2 regions of the Neobacillus terrisolis genome follow, and region 1 is predicted to be linked to the other one. Evidence: riboswitches for the same ligand, from Rfam matches in the RefSeq annotation. Region 1 holds a riboswitch; the other holds the start of a gene.
What was found. A riboswitch is a leader RNA that binds a small molecule or an ion and turns the genes downstream of it on or off. The one in region 1 is predicted to bind cobalamin.
Positions count from the first base shown of each region.

Region 2: it holds a riboswitch for cobalamin, as region 1 does, so the genes downstream of both, ACI48O_RS02930 (prenyltransferase/squalene oxidase repeat-containing protein) here and ACI48O_RS01610 (HoxN/HupN/NixA family nickel/cobalt transporter) in region 1, are expected to answer to the same signal.

Region 1 is NZ_JBKFGH010000002.1:246,197-258,164, reverse strand. Features, by position in the region: gene ACI48O_RS01630 (DMT family transporter) at 1-941, opposite strand, end outside; gene ACI48O_RS01625 (formate/nitrite transporter family protein) at 1,235-2,065, shown strand; gene ACI48O_RS01620 (DUF3147 family protein) at 2,065-2,430, shown strand; gene ACI48O_RS01615 (DUF3147 family protein) at 2,443-2,820, shown strand; cobalamin riboswitch at 2,971-3,164, shown strand; cobalamin riboswitch at 3,334-3,520, shown strand; gene ACI48O_RS01610 (HoxN/HupN/NixA family nickel/cobalt transporter) at 3,622-4,431, shown strand; gene cobJ (precorrin-3B C(17)-methyltransferase) at 4,432-6,045, shown strand; gene ACI48O_RS01600 (sirohydrochlorin chelatase) at 6,088-7,122, shown strand; gene cobK (precorrin-6A reductase) at 7,119-7,892, shown strand; gene ACI48O_RS01590 (precorrin-8X methylmutase) at 7,928-8,575, shown strand; gene ACI48O_RS01585 (cobalt-precorrin-5B (C(1))-methyltransferase) at 9,266-10,384, shown strand; gene cbiE (precorrin-6y C5,15-methyltransferase (decarboxylating) subunit CbiE) at 10,368-11,579, shown strand; gene cobI (precorrin-2 C(20)-methyltransferase) at 11,581-11,968, shown strand, end outside.
Region 2 is NZ_JBKFGH010000004.1:170,010-181,977, forward strand. Features, by position in the region: gene ACI48O_RS02915 (circularly permuted type 2 ATP-grasp protein) at 1-575, shown strand, start outside; gene ACI48O_RS02920 (alpha-E domain-containing protein) at 599-1,594, shown strand; gene ACI48O_RS02925 (transglutaminase family protein) at 1,591-2,463, shown strand; cobalamin riboswitch at 2,716-2,913, shown strand; gene ACI48O_RS02930 (prenyltransferase/squalene oxidase repeat-containing protein) at 3,053-4,300, shown strand; gene ACI48O_RS02935 (DUF4430 domain-containing protein) at 4,400-5,155, shown strand; gene ACI48O_RS02940 (energy-coupling factor transporter transmembrane component T) at 5,172-6,050, shown strand; gene ACI48O_RS02945 (ABC transporter ATP-binding protein) at 6,032-7,675, shown strand; gene ACI48O_RS02950 (ECF transporter S component) at 7,663-8,355, shown strand; gene ACI48O_RS02955 (helix-turn-helix domain-containing protein) at 8,831-9,172, shown strand; gene ACI48O_RS02960 (YveK family protein) at 9,354-10,019, shown strand; gene ACI48O_RS02965 (polysaccharide biosynthesis protein) at 10,448-11,968, shown strand, end outside.

The DNA.
Region 1 (11,968 bases):
TAAGCACTTAAATGCTTTTCTTTTCTAAGTTTGGATTTCTTCATCATTTCCTTCCAGATGTCTGAGCCGATGATGACGCCCGCGATGATGAGAATGAAGCCGATAATCTGTGTCGGAACGATTTCTTCTCCTAAAAAGATTACCGCACCAATCAATGCAAAAAAGGGATTTAAGTTGATAAAAATGGAAGTCTCCGCTGCCCCGATTTCTCCAACCGCAAAATTATATACCATGTGACCTACGGCTGTTGCAATAAATGCTGATGCAAAAAACACAACCCAGATGTTGAATGACCCTTGAGCCAAGCTTGTTAATCCGTCCGGTTCCACTATCAAGCTAATAATAAATAATATGACTGAGCCAAATAACAGCATGTATCCCGTCATTAATCTTGGGTCCAATGAACGGGCTATTTTACTTATAAAAATAAAGCTGATCGCCTGCGAAAGAATTGAAATAAATACATACAAATCTCCAAGTGAAACCGCACTAATATTTCCATTTTTCAACACTACAAATGCGACTCCTGAAAAACCAAGGACAATGCCCACCACTTGAGCCATCGTGACGGAACTGCCTAGAAATAGAATGGCTAGAATGGTAATTAATAAGGGTCCCATTCCAAGAATAAGGCCACCATTGGAAGCAGATGTATTTCTAAGTCCAATAGATAAAAAATAATGATGTCCTACCACATTAAAGAAGCCGCCGAGCAGAATAAACAGTAATTCTCGTTTTGTCGGGATTCGAATTTTTCTTGTAAAGAATAGGATGACGAATACACAAACTCCTGCAGTAAATATTCGAAAAGCAGTGATGGTTACTGGCATAAAGGTAGTGACAATTAGCTTCGTTGCAATAACATTCAATCCCCATGCCAACATGACGAGAGTTAAGGTGAGATAGATTAATTTTTTTTGACGAGCTGCCAATGCTTCCACTTCTTTCAATTTTATAAAAAGTAATACGTTTTATTGTAATACAAATAAAATTAATATGGTAATAAAATATCTGGAAATGATGTTCCAAATAAAATGAGAACGCTTTTTCTTGTAGTTAGATGGTAAATATTATTAGAAATACCAATGAAAGCGTTACAAAAACATTTGAAAAAAGTTCACAAGGTTAGTGTGAAAAGATGCGTTAAAATAGGTAAGGAAAAGATTTAGTTGTGACGAACTTCACATTTTACTATTTTTCTATTATTTTTGTTCGTCGAAAGGGAATGATCACCATGGCTTTTTTTAAGCCTGAACAAATTGCTAATATTACTGTTGAAACAGGAACAAAAAAAACAAAGTACTCATTACTTAAATCAATCATATTAGGTTTTCAAGCAGGGGCGTTTATTTCATTGGGCTATTTGCTGTTTATTCGTGTAACTGCACCGCTTACCGGAGACATTGCGGGAATCAGCACTATTTTAGGGGCATCACTGTTTCCAATTGGACTCGTGTTAACATTAATTGCTGGTGGCGAGCTATTAACGGGAAATATGATGGCCGTTCCACTTGCCTGGTTAGCTCGGAAAATAAGTTTTAAGCAGCTGATTGCCAATTGGTCGATTATTACGATTAGTAATTTTATTGGGGCAGTATTTGTAGCTTATGTATTCGGACATGTTGTAGGTTTAACAGAAACAGGACCTTTTCTTGAAAAAACGATTTTTATTGCTGAACATAAATTAGAAGCTACTTTCATACAAGCCTTCTTATCCGGAATTGGCTGCAACTGGTTGGTAGCACTTGCTGTGTGGTTATCTTATGGTTCAGAAGATATGACAGGGAAGATATTGGGCATTTGGTTTCCAACAATGACCTTTGTGGCAATCGGATTCCAACACGTTGTTGCGAATATGTTTGTTATTCCAGCAGCCATTTTTGCCGGCCACTTTACATGGCTTGAATACCTTCATAATTTTGTACCTGTATTCTTAGGAAATGCAGTGGGTGGCTCTGTTTTTGTCGCTCTTGCTTATTACCATGCTTATAAAAAAAATCTTGTGTTAACAGAAACTCCAGCTCATAAATCAAATGTTGCTATGATGAAAAGAGGCGGAATGTAGTGACGGAGATCTCAATTGGTGCCTTGTTAATAAGATTCCTTTTAGGTGGATCAGCTGTAGTTGCCGCCACTATTGTGGCAAGAAAGCTGGGCGAAAGAGCAGGGGGAATCTTTGCGGCATTTCCGGCAGTATACTTGGCAGCTTTACTAACATCACGGTTGGATTTTAATGGTGAAGAGTTAATAAGTCATTGGGTTATATTGTCAAAAGGCGCCATGATTGGGATGGGAGTTAATATTCTTGTGGCCATCATTGCAGGGTATTTATTACCGAAGCATGGCTGGAAATTAGGTCTAGTGCAAACGGTTATTTGTTGGTTTGCGGTATCAATCATCGTTGTTTTCGTTACATCCTATATATTTTAAAAGGTGGATAATATGAATAAGCAGGAATTATTGATTCGTTTTTTACTAGGCGGAACAGCGGTCATGTTAAGCTACTTAGTCACGGTATTATCACCTTGGGAATTACTTGCGGGGATCTTTGCTGCGTTTCCGGCTGTCATGCTAACAGCGGTGTTTATGGTCGGACTCGCATCGGGTTCAAAGAAAGCAGGTAAAATTGCAAACGGTTCGGTTTTTGGTATGATTGGTGGAGTTATTTGTGTGGCAACTGTTTTACTCGTTCTGCAAACAAGTCATGATTGGGTCATGAGCATTATTTTAGGCCTTCTGTTATGGCTTATAAGCTCGATTGCGGTTGCCTCTTTAAGGGAAAAAATAAAAACCCGGGAAATCAGAAGAGCTGTACAATAACTTCAACACAGCAAAGCGGCGGGGGACTGTCCCCCGCCGCTTTGCTGTGTTGAAGTGACATTTGTTATATTTTAATGTTGAAATATGAAGAAAATTAAGATAATATGTTTATTAGTTCTATGTGGAATGTGTAAATGTAAATAATAATTTAATATAGTAGTCAATTAAGGTGCCATGTGGCTTAATAGGGAATCAGGTGAAAAACCGGAACTGCCCCCGCAACTGTATGTGTGGACGAACCAGGAGAACCACTGTTTAACACTATCAAGAAATAGTGTTTACGGGAAGGTCCTGTAGTAGGAAGATACACGAGTCAGGAGACCAATCTTAATTGAAACTAGTTTCAGCTTCTTCGGGGATGGAGAACGTGAAACGGAAGCACCTAAAGAGTCTCTTTGATTGTTTTCGTTTATATTAATCCGTCCAGGCGTTGCTGGACGGATTTTTTTACGTTTTAACATGGTTCAACTGCGCTTTCACTTCTAATAGAACCGAAAATGACTAACAAAAACTACATATCGTTTAGGAAAAGGTGCGCAAAATTCATAGATTGCGTGAAAAGGGAAGAACGGTTAAATTCCGTCACGGTACCCGCCACTGTATTGGGGAGTTCCATTGCATTTGTCACTAAGAACAATTGGGAAGACGCATTGGAACAATGAACCATAGTCAGGAGACCTGCCTTAACCTAGACACTTCTAAAACCTACGGGCTTATGGGTGGGAAGTGCTGATAAAATGCTTTTTTGGCAACTTTGCCATGTATTTATTACGCACCCCTGCTGATCAGGGGTGTTTTTATTTGGATTTTTATTCACTTGTTGATTGGAGCGGAAATCAACTGGCAAGTCCAACACAGCGATTTGAAAACGACGTAAGCGAAAAGGGGAGGATTTTCATCGAATTATATACTTATTCACTATTAGCGATTTTGATTGGGATGCGCCATGGGATGGATGGGGATCATGTTGCAGCAATTGCTGATATGGTCGGCAGTGAAAAGAAGAAAAGAAAGCAGCTATCACTTGGGATGATGTATGCATTAGGGCATGGCACGATTGTCCTTACGATTGGATTTATTTCCATTTACCTTGGATTAGAGATGTCTGAACAAACCAGGCAAAAAATGGAACTATTGGTAGGGGTCACGCTTGTGATTCTAGGTGGATATATGATGTATTCACTCTTCCAACAAAAAGAAGGGTACGAGTATAAAAGCCGCTTGCAAATCATTTTTCTTTTTCTAGCAAAATGTGCTGAAAAAACAAACCTAAAAGGGATTGAAAAACGGTTAACCCCTTTGCACCTCGGAATCATTAGTGCTTTTATTATCGGTGTTATTCATGGAATAGGGGTTGAAAGTCCGACGCAAATTACGATCCTCACCAATGTTACCGGAGATCATACTTTTGCGGCAGCCACCGTTCAATTGATTTTGTTTGTGGTCGGGTTGTTAATTTCAACTGTTCTAATCGCCTTCCTGCTTACTTGGGGTTTTATGAAGGCTCGATTAAGAAAATCCTTATTTCTTTTACTTGGTTTAGTTACTGGAATTTACAGCTTAGTGCTTGGAATCACCATGCTCGTTGAAATATTGAAAGGTGGAATTTAGATGAAGGGGAAACTGCTCGTTATTGGATTTGGGCCGGGAAGTTTTGCGCATGTTACAGAAAGAGCTAGAGAGGCCATTCAAGAAAGTAATATGGTAATCGGTTATAAAACGTATGTTGACTTAATTGAAGGATTATTAACAGATCAAGAGATTATTAGTACCGGTATGACTGAAGAAGTGAGCCGGGCTCAAGAAGCTGTTAAGCAAGCGGAGCGAGGCAATAAGGTGGCGGTTATCTCGAGTGGTGATGCCGGTGTTTATGGGATGGCCGGTCTTATTTACGAGGTACTGATTGAGAAGGGCTGGAAAAAAGAAACCGGTGTTGAGGTAGAAATCATCCCTGGTATTTCCGCGATTAATTCTTGTGCGTCATTACTAGGGGCTCCAGTCATGCACGATGCTTGTACGATCAGCTTAAGTGACCATTTAACACCGTGGAATTTGATTGAAAGCCGAATTGACGCAGCAGCAAAAACAGATTTTGTCATTGCCCTTTATAATCCGAAAAGTGGCCGTAGAACACGGCAAATTGCTGAGGCTCAACAGATTCTGTTGAAGTATCGTTCACCTGACACCCCGGTTGGCTTAGTTAAAAGTGCCTACCGCGACCGTGAGCAGGTTGTCGTCACAAATTTAAAGGAAATGCTCAATCATGAGATCGGGATGTTAACGACCGTTATTATCGGGAACTCCTCTACGTTTCTATATGACGATTTAATGATTACCCCGCGAGGCTATCAACGGAAATATACGTTGAATCAAACTGAGCAACCGCTCAAGCTCCACCAGCGTTTGCAAAAGGAAGCCGAGCCGTGGGCACTTGAGCAAGTAAATCCAGCACCAGTATTGCAAGCGACCAATAACGAGGAGCTTTCCTTCCGGGAAATGGCCGAACTTGCTTTGAAAATGGTGAATGGCGAAAATGTGGAGCCGTTTCAACAGAACGTGTCGCCGCAAGACATGGAAACCATTTTTGAATTGGCCGTAAGCCCTGGTGTTGCCAATAAGAAATTTACTGCTAGACAAATGATAGTTTTGGCAGAGGTAGTTGGTGAGAACGGAATCATGGAGTACACGCAGGATCATCATTTAAAATTGCAAATTCCGACTTATAATCCGAACGAGGTAATTGAAAGATTGGCTGAAGCAGGATTTAGCTTAGCACCTGTCGGGGATGTCTTGACGATAAAGGCTTGTGATTTCTGTGATGGTGACAAGAAGGATAGTATTCCTTACGCGGAGGAACTTGAGAGCAGGCTTGGCGGGATGGAGCTTCCGAAGGAGCTTAAGCTTGGTTTTAACGGGTGTGGAATGGCATGTTATGGAGCGGTAAAAGAGGATATTGGCATTGTTTATCGCAAAGGTGCATTTGATTTATTTTTAGGCGGGAAAACAGTAGGCCGCAATGGTCATCCCGGGCAAATAGTAGCAGAAGGGATTGCACCGGAACAAATCGTCAGCATTGTCGAGAATATTATTCAAGATTATAAGGACTTGGGATATCCAAATGAGCGCTTCTACAAATTCTTTAAGCGTGTAAAACAAGTGCAGGGTTTCGTGTACCAGGATATTACACCAAAGCTGGAAGTCGAAGCAGCTGCATGTGGTGATTAAACGTTTACGAACAATCAGATATACATAAGGGGAGGAACTACAATGCAGTCAATTTTATTTGTTGGGCATGGAAGCAGGGATCAGGAAGGAAACGATCAGGTTCGACAGTTTATCGCGAAGATGAAGGAGCAGATGGACTCTTCATTACTAGTCGAAACATGTTTTTTAGAGTTTGAACTCCCGAATGTGAATCAGGGAATTGATAATTGTGTTGGAAAAGGGGCCAGCCACATTGTTGTGATTCCGATCATGCTTTTACCGGCAGGGCATTCAAAAATACACATCCCAGCAGCAATCGATGAGGCTCGTCAAAAATATCCTCATGTCGGATTCACGTACGGCAGACCGATTGGAATCCATGAAGAGAACATTTCCATTCTTACCACAAGGTTGGCGGAAATTGGGGAAGATGTGGACAGTCCCGGAGAGGATACGGCCATTTTATTATTGGGCCGAGGCGGGAGTGATCCGGATGCCAATAGCGATTTGTACAAAATGGCAAGGCTTTTATGGGAAAAAACAAAATATAACTTCGTAGAATCGGCTTTTATGGGTGTAACGAACCCGCTTGTCGATGAAGGGATTGATCGCTGCATCCGCCTGGGGGCAAAAAAAGTAGTGATCTTACCATATTTTTTGTTCACCGGTATCTTAATCAAGCGTCTTGAGAATATGATCTCTGACTTTGAAGGTAAATATCCTGGAATTGAATTCAAGCTGGCTGGTTATTTCGGCTTTCATCCAAAATTAGAAACGATTTTAATGGATCGAGTCGATGAGGCGCTTAAGGATGAAGTGAAAATGAACTGCGATACATGTCAATATCGTCTTGGCGTGATGGAGCACATACATCATCATCACCACGATCATGACCACGATCATGACCATGGGCATCATCATGGGCACGGGCACGAGCACGATCATGATCACGAACATCATCATGGCCAGGGGCACGATCATGGGCATCATCATGACCACGATCATCTCGATGGTCATGTCCATGCTCACCACGATCACAATCATACAGATGATCATCACGAGCATTCCCAAAAGGAAAAGGCAGGTCAGCCATCATGATTCTCGTTCTGGCTGGAACAAGTGATGCTCGGAATCTTGCATTAAAAATAAAAGAAGCGGGCTACCCGCTCATCGCCACGGTTGTAACAGAAAATGCAGCGAAGGAACTGCAACAGGTGGGAATCGATGTGCGAGTTGGTCGATTAACGGCAGTGGAAATGACTAGTTTCATAGAGGAAAAGGCAGTGCAGGCTGTCGTCGATGCCAGTCACCCGTTTGCGGAAGAAGCATCTCGAAATGCAATGAGCGCTGCGGAAAACGCTGGCGTTCCTTACATTCGTTATGAGCGTGAGTCCCAGGTCTATCAATATGAAAAACTAACAGTTGTAGAAAGCTACGAGGAAGCAGCAGAGGCTGCCGCTCGCAAAAAGGGTGTGATCATGCTGACAACCGGCAGTAAAACACTCCAAATTTTTACCGAAAAATTGTTAGGAATCCCGGATGTGAGGCTCATCGCACGGATGTTACCTAGAATTGATAATCTTGAAAAATGTGAAAGTCTGGGGCTTCCTCAAAAGAATATCATTGCCATCCAGGGGCCTTTTACGAAAGAGTTCGATAAGGCCCTATATAAGCAATATGGCGTTACTTTGATGGTTACAAAAGAGAGCGGACAAATTGGTTCGGTAGACGAGAAGATCGCAGCGGCACAGGAATTGGGGATTGAAACCATTCTGATTAGTCGGCCGGTGATAAATTATGGTCAGGTTTACCGTGATTTTTCAGGTGTGTTGATAGCTTTAAAAACTGCTTTATTATCCTGCACTTAATAGAAAAATTTTTGAACAGGGAGATGGGTATTAGTATGGATTTCCGTACAGAGTTTAAACCAGTAACAATTCAACCGCAACAAATCGAAACAGTAAGTTTTCAAATGATTGATGAAGAGGTGGGGGAACATCCGTTTACTCCTGAACAATACAAGGTTGCGCAACGGGTTATTCATGCTTCGGCCGATTTTGAATTAGGAAAAAGTTTATTATTTCATCGGGATGCAATTGAAGCAGGAATTAACGCGATTCGCAGTGGTAAACAAGTCGTTGCAGATGTGCAAATGATTCAAAGCGGCGTAAACAAAGCAAGAATCGAAAAATACGGCGGCGAAGTGAAGGTATATATATCAGACCCGGATGTTGTTGAGGAAGCGAAGCGTTTGAATACTACTCGCGCGATTATCTCGATGAGAAAAGCAATTCGTGAAGCAGACGGCGGAATTTTTGCAATCGGGAACGCGCCTACTGCTTTATTAGAATTAATTCGTCTTGTAAAAGAAGGTGAAGCAAAGCCAGGATTGGTCATTGGTCTTCCGGTTGGATTTGTTTCTGCGGCGGAATCAAAGGAAGAACTGGCCAAGCTTAATATTCCGTTCATCACCAATGTTGGACGAAAGGGTGGCAGCACGGTAACGGTTGCTGCGCTAAATGCGATAACACTGCTTGCTGAACAGGTGTAGTGGATTATTGGAGAAAGTTGGTTCTTATGCTTATGAGGGGTTGAACTGTTTGATTGTGCCCGTGGAGGCGGAAAAATGGGGAAGACGGGAACGATCAGCGCGTGAATGTGCCCGAGGAAGCGAAAAAATGAGGAAGACGGGAACGATCAGAGCGTGAATGTGCCCGTGGAGGCAGAAAAAGTGAGTAGTCGGGAACGATCAGCGCGTGAATGTGCCCGTGGAGGCGGAAAAAGTGAGTTAACGGGAACAATCAGCGCGTGAATGTGCCCGTGGAGGAAGAAAAAGTGAGTTGACCGGAACGATCAACGCGTGAATGTGCCCGAGGAAGCGAAAAAATGAGGAAGCCGGGAACGATCAGAGCGTGAATGTGCCCGTGAAGGCGAAAAAATGGGGAAGAAGGGAACAATCAGCGCGTGAATGTGCCCGTGGAGGCGGAAAAGTTGAGCTGACGGGAACGATCAGCGCGTGATCGTGCCCGAAAAGGCGCAAAAAGCAGGAAGACGGGAATGATCATCGCGTGGTCGTGCCCGAGAAGGCACAAAAATCAGGAAACTGGGAACGATCAGCACATGATCCTACCCCAGAATGCCTAAAGAAAAGTGGTAATGCTCACAGGTTTTTACATTGCACAGGCATTTAAATAAGAGTTGAAAAAAACGACATAGAACCAAGCGAGGAATCAAGGTAATCATGTCCGAAGAAGTCCATGACACTAATCAACAAAAAAAATTAAGACAAGGCTATACAACAGGAGCGTGCGCAACGGCTGCGGCAAAGGCCGCGCTCACTGCTTTGCTCACCGGAGAAAGACAAACGGAAGCAACGATTTTCCTTCCAGTGGGCCGGTTTGCTACTTTTCAAATTGAAAACTGTGAAGTATACGAAACAAAAGCACAAGCAACGGTAATCAAGGACGGTGGAGATGATCCGGACGCCACGCATGGAGCGGAAATAATCGCAACGGTGACATGGTCAGACCAACCCGGCACTACACTAGATGGCGGCGTTGGTGTCGGACGTGTCACGAAAGAAGGATTACCGGTCCCTGTGGGTGAAGCAGCAATTAATCCTGTCCCCCGAAAAATGATTACGGAGACTGCCGAGGAATTGCTAAAGGAATTCGGCACCAACAACGGTATCAGTATCGTGATTTCAGTTCCGGACGGAGAGGAAATCGCCAAAAAAACGTTAAATGGCCGCTTGGGAATTATCGGTGGTATTTCGATTTTAGGGACGCGCGGAATCGTGGTCCCATTTTCGACGTCTGCCTATAAAGCAAGTATCGTTCAAGCCTTAAACGTGGCTCGTGCCAGCGGCTGTGACCATGTCGTTATCACCACAGGCGGGCGCAGTGAAAAATATGGAATGAGACAATATCCTCAACTCCCAGAAGAGGCTTTTATTGAAATGGGGGATTTTGTTGGTTTTACCCTGAAGCAGTGCAAACGGCTTGGGGTGAAAAAAGTGTCCATGGTCGGGATGATGGGCAAGTTTTCAAAGGTGGCACAAGGGGTGATGATGGTCCACTCGAAAAGCGCGCCGGTCGATTTTTCTTTTTTGGCTAAAATTGCTGAAGAGGCTGGGGCTGCCAAGGAAGTCACCAAACAAATCCTCGAAGCGAATACGGCTTCACAGGTTGGCGATATGATGTTGGCAGCAGGATTGCAACCGTTTTTTGCAAACCTTTGTGATTATTGCTGTCTGGCTGCGCTCCGCGAGGTTGGCGGCGGCATCGAAGTAAGCACTTCTCTTTATACACTAAAGGGAGAGTTTTTAGGGGAGGCTGTCCGAAATGACGAAAGCAATTAAATTAATTGGGATGGGGGACGATGGCAGGTTAAGCCTGATCCCGCTGTATGAAAAGTGGATTGAGGAAAGTGAAGTTCTCATTGGAGGAAAGCGCCATCTCAGCTTTTTCCCGGAGTACACCGGTGAAAAAAGGATTATCGAAGGCGGGCTGACCACAATCGTTGAAAGTTTGAAAAATGAAACCAGAAATGTGGTCATCCTCGCATCTGGGGATCCGTTATTTTATGGTATCGGAAGTTACTTATCAGGAAAATTGCCGATCGAGATTTATCCGAATGTCAGCTCGATTCAGCTGGCGTTTGCGAGAATGGGCGAACGTTGGCAGGACGCCTATCTGACCAGTGTTCACGGCAGAAGCATGAAGGGGTTAGCTCAACGGATTGACGGCAAGGAAAAGGTTGCGATTTTAACCGATGCCGAAAATTCACCTAACAAACTGGCAAACTACTTACTATCGTTTGGCATGACAGAATACCAGGCATTCGTGGCTGAAAATCTTGGCGGGGAAACAGAACGATGCCGCTGGTATCAACTGGAAGAAATGATCGATGAACAGTTTTCGCCACTAAATGTTGTTGTTCTTAAAAAAGCAAAACAAGGCCCAACTTGGCCATTAGGGATAGACGATCAAGAATTTATTCAGCGCAAGCCGCTTAAGGGCTTAATTACGAAAAAAGAAATCAGAACATTAAGCTTAAGTGCACTTCGCTTAAAAGAAAACAGTGTCGTTTGGGATATTGGAACGTGTACGGGTTCAGTGGCGATTGAGGCTGGAAGAATTGCATGTGAGGGAAGCGTTTATGCGGTCGAAAAAAACGAAGCAGATCTCGAAAATTGCCGTGAAAATCTAGCTAAGTTCCGTGTCGATGCAACCGTCGTTCATGGTAAAGCGCCTGAAGGATTAGCGGAATTTCCGGATCCGGATGCTGTCTTTATTGGTGGTACTGGCGGAGGAATGGCAGCGATACTAGATGTGTGCTGCAGCCGCTTGAAGCCAAACGGACGGATTGTCTTGAACGCGGTGACAATTGAAAATTTGGCTGAAGCGATGTCGGCCTTTAAAGAACGGGGCTTTAAGACGGACATAACGTTAGTTCAAATTTCGAGAAGTCAGCCGATTTTAAATTTAACCCGATTTGACGCATTAAATCCAATCTACATTATTGCAGCAGAGCGAGAGGAAGGGGAAAAATAACATGTTAGGAACATTATATGGCTTAGGGGTTGGCCCAGGTGATCCGGAATTGATCACGGTTAAGGCATTCCGCAAATTAAAGGAGTCTCCGGTCATTGCCTATCCGAAAAAACAGCGAGGCAGTAAGAGTTATGCACAAAAAATCATCGATGCTTATTTCCGCCCGCAAGAAAAAGAACTAATCGGGCTCGTTTTTCCGATGACAAAGGACCAGGAAGTATTAGATAAAAAATGGAATGAAACGGTTGATAGTGTATGGGAAAAGCTTCAGCAGGGCAAGGATGTCGCGTTCGTAACGGAAGGTGATCCGTTATTATACAGTACGTTTATTCATATGATGCGGCTCATGCAGGAACGGTATCCGGAAGTGAACATTGAGGTGGTACCGG
Region 2 (11,968 bases), on a different contig from region 1:
CGTTAAGCTTTCGTTCGGATTCTGTCTTAGGGGTTCCGGGGATAATGAATGCTTATCGTGCAGGCAATGTGGCGATTACTAATGCACCAGGTACAGGTATTGCAGATGACAAAGCAATCTACACCTATGTTCCTGACATGATTCGTTTTTATCTTAATGAAGAACCTATTTTAAGTAATATTCCTACTTATATATTATCTAGAAAAGATGACTATGATTATGTGTTATCGCATTTGTCTGAAATGGTTGTAAAAGAAACTTCATTATCAGGCGGGTACGGGATGTTGATTGGTCCAAGCTCCACCGAAAAGGAAATCGCAGATTTTAAAGAAAAAATAATAAAATCTCCTGAAAAATATATTGCACAACCAACTATTAATCTATCATGTGTTCCTTCATTGGTAAAAAACAATATTGAAGGAAGACACGTCGATCTAAGGCCTTTCGCCTTTATGGGAGATAAACAAATTGATGTTCTTCCAGGAGGATTAACAAGAGTGGCATTAAAAGAAGGCAGTCTTGTTGTTAATTCATCACAAGGCGGAGGAAGTAAAGATACTTGGGTACTATATTAAATTTATAGAAAGAAGTGGATAGTATGCTAAATCGTGTAGCTGAATCATTTTATTGGATAGGACGTTACACAGAGAGAATTGATTATACTGCTCGTTTGGTTGATGTTAATTTATATGCTCATCATAGATTGTTAGATAAGCAGAATCATGCTATTGATCTTGAGGGAAGAATGGCTGGTGTTTTATCAAATATCCCTTCTGAAGCACGAGGGAAAATAGATTTACAGCCAAGTAATCTTCTTAAATATATGACATTTGATCGTAATTATCGAAACTCAATATTAAATTGTCTTAGTATGGCAAGAGATAATGTCAGGTCCGTCAGACAATATGCTACTAATAGAATGTGGGATAAGATTAATACTTTTTATTTATGGTTATTAGGTCAAAAAGGTACAGAGCAAACCCCATTTCTTTTCTTTGAAAAAATTCGCAATGAGGTTTTGTTGTTTCAAAGTATTGCAGATTCTTCCATGCTTCATGAAATTGAATGGAGATTTATGCAAGCTGGTGAGCAATTAGAAAGAACCGAAAACGCTGTACGAATGATGCAGATGTTTCTATATTCTATTAATGGGGATACTTTGAAGGATATTTATGGTGATTATCATCGCTTGATCACGTTATTGGAAAGTGTAGATGGCTTTGAAACGTTTAGAAGAGTCCATAAAGATGAAGTGAAGCTGGATAAGGTGATTGAGTTTCTTTTTCTAAATCCAGTTTTCCCGGGTTCTGTTTATTATTCGCTATATGAACTGGAGGAAAATTTGAAAGGTTTGCAAATTGAATTTCAATTGGATCACTTAACAAAGGTAATTCGACAGGTTAATCGCTTGAGAGCGTTAATTTATCAATGTCTTGATTTAAAAGGAAAGACGTGTGAACAGCATCGTGACTTCCTTGCGAATATTGTTACTGGTTGTAACCAAATCGGCCAAGAAATAGAGAAGTGTTTTGTTTATGACAGAGAGGAAGAAGTAATAGAGAACTTACCCCGGAAGCTGGCTGAAATGGTATGAAATTGGAGATTTTTCATCAGACAATTTACACCTACAAAGAATCCGTGGAGGACAGTGTCAATGAAATCCGTTTGACACCCCGAACAGATTCCCGGCAATCATGTGTAAAGCATTTGCTTACGATTGCCCCGGATACCGAGTTATTTTCTTATCAGGACTATTTTGGAAATGTTGCTCATGCCTTTACTGTTAACAAACCACACCGAGAGCTTGTCATAAAATCTCACTCTTTGGTTGTTACCCATGAGACAGACCAAAATGTGTATAATCTTTTGCCTTTAAAAAAAGAAAAAGAAATTATCAAGAGTGAACCGTTTCAGAATACCTTTGCAGAATATTTAAATGGGACTTCTTATACATTTATCACCGAGGAAATTAAAAAATATGCAGCGACACTCCCTGATGTAGAATCTTCTGGGAGTGTCTACCAGCTATTAAGAGATATTTCAGAAACGATTTATTCATCGTTTATATATGACCCTAATGCAACACATGTTCATACGACAGTAGAGGAAACGGTAAAGCTTAGAAGGGGCGTTTGCCAGGACTTTGCGCACTTAATGAGTGCTGTTTGTCGGATTAAAGGGATACCGTCTCGATACATAAGTGGATATCATTTTATCGGAGATCTTCAAGGGGGGCACGCTGATTATAACCAAGCCTCACATGCATGGGTTGAAGCATATGTACCTGGAATCGGCTGGGTAGGTTTTGATCCAACCAATAACGGTCTGATTGATTGGCGATATGTGAAGGTTGGCCATGGCCGTGATTATCGAGATATTGTTCCAGTAAAAGGGATATACAAAGGGACCGCGAAACAAACATTGTCAGTGGAAGTGGATGTGAAAGTGGTAAAAGATGAATAACTAAGTTGTGCACAGCTATGGAAAAAAAACAAACCGCATTGAGATTAATGCGGTTTGTTTTATTTATGAATAATAGTGGGATACATTAAGCATACTTGGGATGTTGAAGTACGTCAACTTGTTTCATTCGACGGTTAACATTAAATGTCGAGTTGATTCAACATATTTTTTAAAAAATCAGAAAATACTACACAAAAAGTTAAAAAAGATATACAATGAAGTCGATAATTTGTATAATGAAAAATGATATTAAAATTAGATTCATAAACAGGTGCTAAAATCTTCTATAGATTACAGATTTAAAGCTTAATAGGGAAGTTTGGTGCAAGCCAACGCGGTCCCGCCACTGTAAATGGGAGCAACCTATAATTTGCCACTGTCGTTAAAGATGGGAAGGCATAGGGAGCAATGATCATGAGCCAGGAAACCTGCCTGTTTTTTTCACCAAATGCCTACGTGGATAGGAGGGTGTTAAGACAGGGACATATTTTTTGTTACTGCTTAACTTGCAAAGACCTCCTCCTAGTAATTTAGGGGGGTTTTTTTGTGTGGTAATTTTTAATACTTTAGGGAATGGAGAGTCGGAGAAATGAAAGTGAAAAGAAATACGAAAATTTTCCTTGTTTTATTAATGTTGTTGTCCATTTTTAAAGGAGGGTTTCAGACGACAGCGCATGCAGCTGAACAAGGAAACCTAATAAAAGAAAATCTTCAAAAATCTGTTAATATTGGTTCAGAATACTTGATAAATAATAAAGTATTTGAATGGGATGTAATTGTTGCTTTAAAAAAAGCTGGTAAAAAAGTTCCGGATACATATTTGTCAACTGTAACTCAAGAAGTAGTGGATAAAAAAGGGGAACTAAACAGTATTACCGATTATGAAGGATACTCAATGGGAATTTTAGCTGCTGGAGGCGATCCAACAAACATCTCTGGTTATAACCTTACCCAATCAATTTATGAAGGGGATGTAACTAGTGGAGGACAGTTATTAAATGGTGTTTATTCTGCACTTCTTGCACTAGATAGTGGAAATTTTGCTATTCCTGAAGATGCGGCTTGGAATCGAGAAAAGCTTATCAATGAATTAGTTGACAATCAATTTGAGGACGGAAGTTGGAGTTATAATTATCAAAAAAATAGTTGGTTCGATATTGATACCACTGCTCAAGCATTAACAGCATTGGCTCCTTATCAGGATCAAGATAAAGTTAAAGCTGCGGTAGACAAGGGATTATTATTTATTAAAAATCATCGTGAATTGTTGAAAAATAGTGGTTCTGCATCGGCTGTTATTGTGGCACTTTCAGCATTAGGCATTGATGCAAATAGCGCTGATTATGCTGTTGATGGGGTAGGTTTAGTAGAATATTTAATGACATTTCAAAATGATGATGGTGGATTTTTCTGGGGATTTATTAAAGATGGCGGGTGGAGTGAAGAAAGTGATTCCATTTCAACGAAATTTGCTTTCCCTGGACTTGTTGCTTACCAGCTATATTTAAACAATAGAGGTTCATTGTATAATTTACTGGTACCTGGTATGGATCCAGAACAACCAACAACACCAGAGCAACCAACAACACCGGAACAACCAGCAACACCAGAGCAACCAACAACACCAGAACAACCACAGCAAAGTAATCAACAAACTGAAACACCAAACACAGTAGTGAATCAAACACCAACTACAGCGGATGCCGCGAAAAATACAGCAGAAGGTCAGCTCCTTCCAAATACTGCAACAAATGGGTACAATACATTATCACTGGGATTATTGATTATGTTCTTAGGGTTGGGAATTTATATGATTGGAAAACGTAAACGGGCATAACATCAAGATGAATCCTCTTGTTTCTAACAGGAGGGTTCCTTTTTTCAATGAATATTTTTTATGTTAGATTTTATTAATGAACATTAGGAGGGAAGTAACATGCCCCAGCTATGGATATATACAAAATTAATGTTGGTAATAATACTTACCTTCAGTCTCTTTGGATGTGGGAATTCTGAAACAAATAAGGTGGATAGTCCAAAGGTAGAAAAATTTGAGCAGTCCAAGAAAGATAGTAAAGAGAAGAAATCAGAAGAATCAAAAGAAGATTCAAAGGAAGAATCAGACGAACAATCCACAGTCAATGAGAGTAATATGGATATAGAAAATGGCGCAAATGAACAAACGCAGTCAGAAGCAAATGTAGAAAGCAAACAATCAGCTTCAGCCGTGGTAAATAAAGCACCAACAACAACCTCTGATAATAGAACTAGTAATTCAAGTAATGTTACCGATAATACAACTACGAACCAGCAAACATCCAATACAAACAGTGGAACAGTTGCTCCAGCACAACCCGTGGAACCAACAAACCCTGAGCCAGTTAAACCAATCGTAACAATCTCTATTATTGGTCCAAGTGGTCATGGGACCATTATCGGTGAAACGAAGGAAACGATTGATGAAGGTGCGACGGTTTTTGATGTTCTTCTTCAAGTTACAAAAAAGAACGATATTTATGTAAAATATAGTGGGAGTGGTTCGAGAGCCTACGTGATTGGAATAAACAATATTGAAGCTAAAGGATCTAACGGTTGGATCTATAAATTAAATGGCACTTTAGTCATGCAGGGAGCTGGAGCCGTCAAGGTCAAGAACGGTGACCATATTGTATGGAGCTACACAAATAACTAATTGGAGGGGAGAGGTCATGAAAAAGCGCTTTGAGCGTTTTCATCCGCTCGTTTTGTTTAGTTATTATGTGGGTGTATTAGCTTTACTTATGCTATTGTTTCATCCAATTGTTTTAGTAGTTGGATTAGTAATTATTGTTATCTTTCATTTTATACAAGATCGCTGCAGAAGCTTGCGGCGATGGTTTTTTTTAATGGTATCAACAGGAGTTATCATTATTATACTGAACCCATTGTTCAATCAAAATGGAAGTCATGTTCTGTTTAATATTTTTAAACGGCAGTTTACTCTTGAAGCAACTATGTTCGGGGTAACAACCGCCTTATCGATAATGGGGGTAATTGCCATCTTTGTTTCCTATAATGAGGTCATGACCCCCAATAAAATTTTCTATTTGTTTTCAAAGCTCCTCCCGCAATTTGCAGTTTTATTGATGTTAACGCTGCGCTTTATTCCGCTGATGAAAAGACGACTGGAGGAAATCTCAGCGGTTCAAACAAGTAAAGGGCTATCTGTTAGGTCTGGTTCATGGAACAGTAGAGTAAAATCAGGCTTGTTATATGTACAAGTTCTCCTAACGTACTCACTTGAAGAAGCGATCCAAACGGCAGATTCGATGAAGGCTAGAGGCTACGGCCTGGGAACTCGTTCTACTTATGATTATTTTCGATTTAAAAAGGCTGATTTAACAGCTATCATCTATTTAGTTCTTTTCATGATATTAGCTTTATATGGCCGGTTTTTAGGGTATGGGTTTTTAACGATTTATCCGTTAATTGAAACGCTGAAATTATCCGTCATGGACACAGCGGTGTTTGGGGAATTCCTTCTATTTTTAGGATTCCCACTTTTTGTTGAAATTGGAGGGATGTTAAAATGGCGCAAATTGAACTGAAAAATGTCACATACTCCTACCCGGATGCACTTCATCCTGCACTTAACAATTTATCCCTCCAAATTGAAAAAGGGCAGTTTGTTGTACTTTTTGGATCGTCAGGAAGCGGAAAGAGTACCTTGTTGCGTTTATTGAAAAAGGAAATTAGACCCCATGGTAAATTTACTGGTGATATAGTAATAAATCATCGCTCCATTTCAGAATCGGATGGACCCGCTAGTGAAATTGGCTTCGTTTTTCAAGATCCGGAAAATCAGGTAGTAGCTGAAAACGTCCTGCAGGAAATTGTCTTTGGCCTTGAAAACATGGGACTTTCAACGACAGAAATGAGAAGTAGAGTGGCAGAAATGGTCCATTTCTTCGGAGCTGAGTCGTTATTAGAGCGGAAAACCTATGAGCTTTCAGGTGGAAAGAAGCAACAAATAAATTTAGCCTCGGTTTTATTAATGCAGCCGGATATCCTATTGCTCGATGAACCCACGGCACAGCTCGATCCTGTCAGTTCAAGAGAATTGTTGGATATGCTTGTCAGACTAAACGAAGAGTTTGGCATTACCATTATTGTTGCTGAACATAGATTAGAAGAATTTTTTACAATTTCCGATAAAATTGTAATGCTGGATCAGGGAGAGATCACGCACGTTGGGGAGCCGAAGCAGATTATGAAAATGCTATGGGATTCTCCTAATCGTGTTTTTGTTCCAAGCATTCCTGCACTCTATTTAAGTGCAGAAAACACAGGGGACCATGCTTTTCCACCGTTAACAGTTAAGGAAGGAAAACGTTGGATTCAGCAAATCAATCTTATTGAACCAAAAGCCACATCTTCACCGTTGGTTAAAAATCACAATGAAATATTATTCCATATCAAAAATCTTTCTTTTTTATATAACAGAGATGATGACATGGTTATAAAGGACTTGGAATTCTCCTTAAATAAAGGAGAAACATATGCATTATTAGGAGGAAATGGCTCAGGGAAATCGACACTCTTAAAGTTGATTTGTGGAATGCTCAAGCCAGCAGCTGGAAAAGTATTTTTTCATGAAAAGCCATTAAAAGCTTGGGGGAAAAACGAATTAGTAAAAAGAATTGGCTATCTCCCACAAAATCCTAAACTCTTTTTTATACAGGATTCAGTAGAAAAAGAAATTCACGATACGATGAAACAATGGGGCATAACGGATCAGCATCTAGTTGATGATCTTTTAAAATCACTTGGAATTTTGCACCTCCAACATCAGCATCCTTATGATCTTAGCGGCGGAGAACTTCAAAAGGCAGCATTAGCCTGTTTGTTGTTGAGAAAACCCGAAGTTCTATTGCTTGATGAACCAACTAAGGGACTTGATCCGGTGTCTAAAGCAAATTTGGGCTCTATTCTTTTAAATCTACAAGCTGACGGAGTTACCATCGTCATGTCCACCCATGATATTGAATTTGCAGCAAAGCACGCCACGAAGTGTGGCATGATGTTTCAGGGGCAAATTACATCAGAAGGGCTGCCGAACCAATTTTTTAAAGGGAACTTCTTTTATACAACAATGATTCAAAGATTATTTCACCATGTACCTAATAGTAGTATTATGACGCTTGAGGAGGCCGTTCGTGTATGCAACACATAAGGGCATTAGGAAAAATAGGTCTGCCAATTGTTGCGTTAATCCTACTTGGTCTTACAATATGGTGGGGAGAAAACTATTTTTTAATTAGCATTGGAATAATTGCTTCAGCTATTCTTTTGATTCTTACCCGCTTTGAAAATAGAAAAATCGAAGCGAGAGAGCTAGTCCTCATAGCAGTTTTGGCTTCGATTGCCGCGGTCGGGCGCATTCCGTTTGCCAGCCTTCCAAGTGTCCAGCCAACCACGTTTATCATTATGATCTCAGGCCTCGTGTTTGGTGCTGAAAGTGGCTTTATCATTGGAGCTGTTGCAGCACTTGCATCAAACATGATCCTCGGTCAAGGTCCTTGGACTCCTTGGCAGATGGTAGCTTGGGGCTTGGTCGGATTCAGTGCCGGTTTGCTGGGAAGAACGAAATTCTTGAAGTCTACATGGGGAAAAATTGTTTTCGGTGTAGTGTGGGGATTTTTGTTTGGTTGGATTATGAACGTGTGGGGAATTCTCTCATTAAGTCAATATGGAAACGTAATTGATATGAATGCCGTACTCACATATTTTGCTGGTAGTGCTCTATTTGATTTCATGCATGCGGTTTCCAATACAGTCTTTTTTGTCTTATTTGGGAAAAAGTGGATTGCTGTTTTAAGCCGTTTTAAGAGGAAATATGGATTGATGGAATAACACGAAAATAGTCAGATTAAACTGCAGGGTTGTCGGGGGATCTCGACAACCCTGCAGTTTATGTAATAATTTTTAGATTTTTAAAGTCTTAGATTGAATTGACACCCCCTTAATTAGGTGATACTTTATAAGTACAAATTGTTCTTTATATAGAAACGGTGTTCAATGTGAATTATTTAAAAAAGTGGTATGACAATAATGATGAAAGGAGAGAAAATAGCTAATCTCCTTAAAGGAAATTGTCTTTTTTTTTTTTTTTTTGAAAAAACGTTCTCAAAAGAGAACGAATCCCTTCTGATTTCCTCTGCAGATTTAATTTCTTTTTCGAAATAATCAATTAAGTCTTTGATGATTTGATTTGTTACATCACTAATCTAATTCGTATAAAAAATCAAAAATACACGACCTATTACAAATCCTTGTGAAAATTATAAATACTTGAGATTTATAAAATAATTCAAACGAGGTAGATTGAATGATTGGAAAAAATATAAATGAGTTTCGAAAAAAAAAGGGGCTTACCCTATCTGAACTTGCTGATAGAGCTCAAATTTCAAAATCTTATTTAAGTAACATAGAAAGAAACTTAAATCAAAATCCCTCTATTAAGGTAATAAAAAAAATTGGAAAGGTTCTTGATGTTGATCTTAAAACGTTGCTTATAACTGGTGAATGCACTCAGTCAGAAACACATTTTGACAATGAATGGCTTGATTTCATAAAAGAGATAAAAGATTTAGAAATTGAGAAGGAACAAATTAAAGAATTCAAAACCATTGTTGATTATATAAAATGGAAAAATCAAAACGGAGGGTGAAAGTGAATGGCAATTTTTTTTAAGGAAAACAAAAATAAAAGTGTTATCCCTTTAACTTAGAAAAGAAAATCACTATAGTTTAAAAAATTTCTAATAGGATGTTTATATTTTTATAAACTTTGAGTATAGATTAAAAAGGGGAAAATTTCTAAATACATAGAGAAGAAACGTGGGGATAAACATGGAAAAAGAAATTAACATCAAAAGGTTTTTTTATGTCATAAAGAAACGTTTTTGGTTAGTTGTTGTATTTGCCTTTTTATTTTCAGTATTTGCGGGTATTTATAGTTTGTTTTTTACTAAGCCCCTTTACGAATCATCTTCACGAGTGATCATAAATGCAGAACCTGAATTGATGAATACCCTTTTGGTTATGATAAAAGAACCTGCATTTTTAGAATATGTAATTGAGAAGTTAAATGTAAATAGAAATCCTGATGATTTAAGTAGACAAGTTTCAGCTGAGAGCATAGGTGGTTCATCTATAGTGAAAATATCTGTTGTCGATACAAATCCTGAGATGGCAGCAAAAATAGCTAATACAACTGCTGCTGTTTTTAAAAAGGAAATACCAAACATTTTAGATTTTAATGATATCAGAGTATTTTCCAAAGCAAAAGTTAGTTCTAATCCCATAAACATAGACCATCAGAAAAAGATATTGATAGGTTTTGTGGTAGGAATCGTTGCTGGTATTGGAATTATATTTTTATTAGACTTTTTTAACGAGACAATAAGGTCAGAACAAAACGCGGAACAAATAGAAATGGCTCCTGTTTTAAGTAGAGTTTCCAAAATAAACACAAATAATTCGACTATTAAAAAAAAGGCTAAAAGTAAAAGCTAGGGTCACTTGGAACTTTGAATAAAAAATCCTCGTATTTTAAGGAAAGAACAAGTCTATTATCTTCCATATAAGAATAAGGAACGTTACATAAGATGGAAGAAAATTTTTTGACCTGAATGTTCTCTATTGAGAACAAAAAAGCGAATAAAGGGTTTCGGTGATGTCTTCTTACCACTATCAATGAAGGCACTCGGTCATGCTGTGGGTTGAAATAGTCCTTAGACGCGGGTCGTCAAGAGCGTGATGTGAGGGGGGGTTAAATGCCCCAAATTTTTATTGAAATTTTCCATTATTTGATCTTGAAAGGTCTAATAATGGAAGATTTTAATTTTAACAATGTTGGAGAGCTTTTTGCTTATGTAATCGATAAAGAACCATCAGTCTTCAAAAAAATAGTAAATAAATTACTACTTGAAAGGAGAGAAGAAATGACATATAGACAAAGGTTGTCATTATTTGTTTTTGTTGATACTTGCATAGTTATCGCAGCTGTTTTCTTTAGTAGGTTTTTGGTAAATGCAACTCTAAGCGTTATTACATTACCTATTATTATAACAGCGGTTACTATCTTGTTAAGTCATCATCTTTTATCATTTAAGTTAAATTTATATAAGAAATCATGGGAATATGCAAGTATTGGGGAATTATTGATAATTTTTAAGGTAGTTACCGGTTCTATTGTGGTAGCTGCAATTGTACAGAAAATTACTGTACAAGAGACCTTTATCAGGCTACTTGTAGTTACATGGATTTTACATATGATACTTATTGGTGGCTCAAGGTTTTGGTGGAGATTGTCTCGAAATTCTTTTATGAGTTTGAATAAGAACAAAAAGAAAACTTTGATAGTGGGGGCTGGCTCTGCTGGTACGATGGTTGCCAGGCAGCTTTTAAAAAATCAGCAATCAGACCTCATACCGGTTGCATTCGTTGATGATGACGAAAAAAAGCATAATCTCGACATATTGGGAGTCCCGGTAGTCGGGGGGATTAATAAGATTCAATGGATTGTAAAAAAATTCGATGTTGATAATATTGTGATTGCAATTCCTTCTCTCAAGAAAAAAGAGTTGAACTTTATATTCCAAGAATGTGCTCATACAAAAGCAAAAACGCAAATTCTTCCGATGCTTGAAGATTTAGTAACTGGGAAGATTGTTGTCAATCAATTTCGTGATGTCCAGGTTGAGGATTTGTTAGGAAGAGAGCCTATCCAACTAGATATTGAAAGTATTTCGGAATATCTAACAGGAAAAACAGTTCTTGTAACGGGTGCTGGTGGATCAATCGGTTCAGAAATTTGTCGGCAAATTTCCTCATTTTGTCCTTCCCGTCTTATTCTGTTAGGGCACGGTGAAAACAGTATTTATTCGATTGAAATGGAATTAAAGGAGAGTTTCTGTGAATCTCATATCGAGTTTATCCCGGAAATTGCCGATTTACAGGATGCGAGAAAAATAGACCTAATCATGAGGACCTACCACCCTGATGTAGTTTATCATGCTGCGGCTCATAAGCATGTTCCACTGATGGAGCGTAATCCTGAGGAAGCAGTAAAAAATAATGTGATAGGAACTAAGAATGTTGCTCAGGCAGCCAGTTGGAATGGAGTAAAAACCTTTGTAATGATATCTACAGATAAAGCAGTAAATCCAACTAGTGTGATGGGATCAACGAAACGGCTCGCTGAAATGACAATTCAGCAAATGGATAAGGATAGTCATACAAAATTTGTGGCTGTAAGGTTTGGAAATGTACTTGGGAGCCGTGGTAGTGTTATTCCTTTATTTAAAAAGCAAATTGAAAAGGGTGGTCCCGTTACTGTTACTCACCCAGAAATGGTCCGTTATTTTATGACGATACCTGAGGCCTCTAGATTAGTGATTCAGGCAGGAGCTCTTGCAAAAGGTGGGGAAATTTTTATCTTAGATATGGGGAATCCGGTTAAG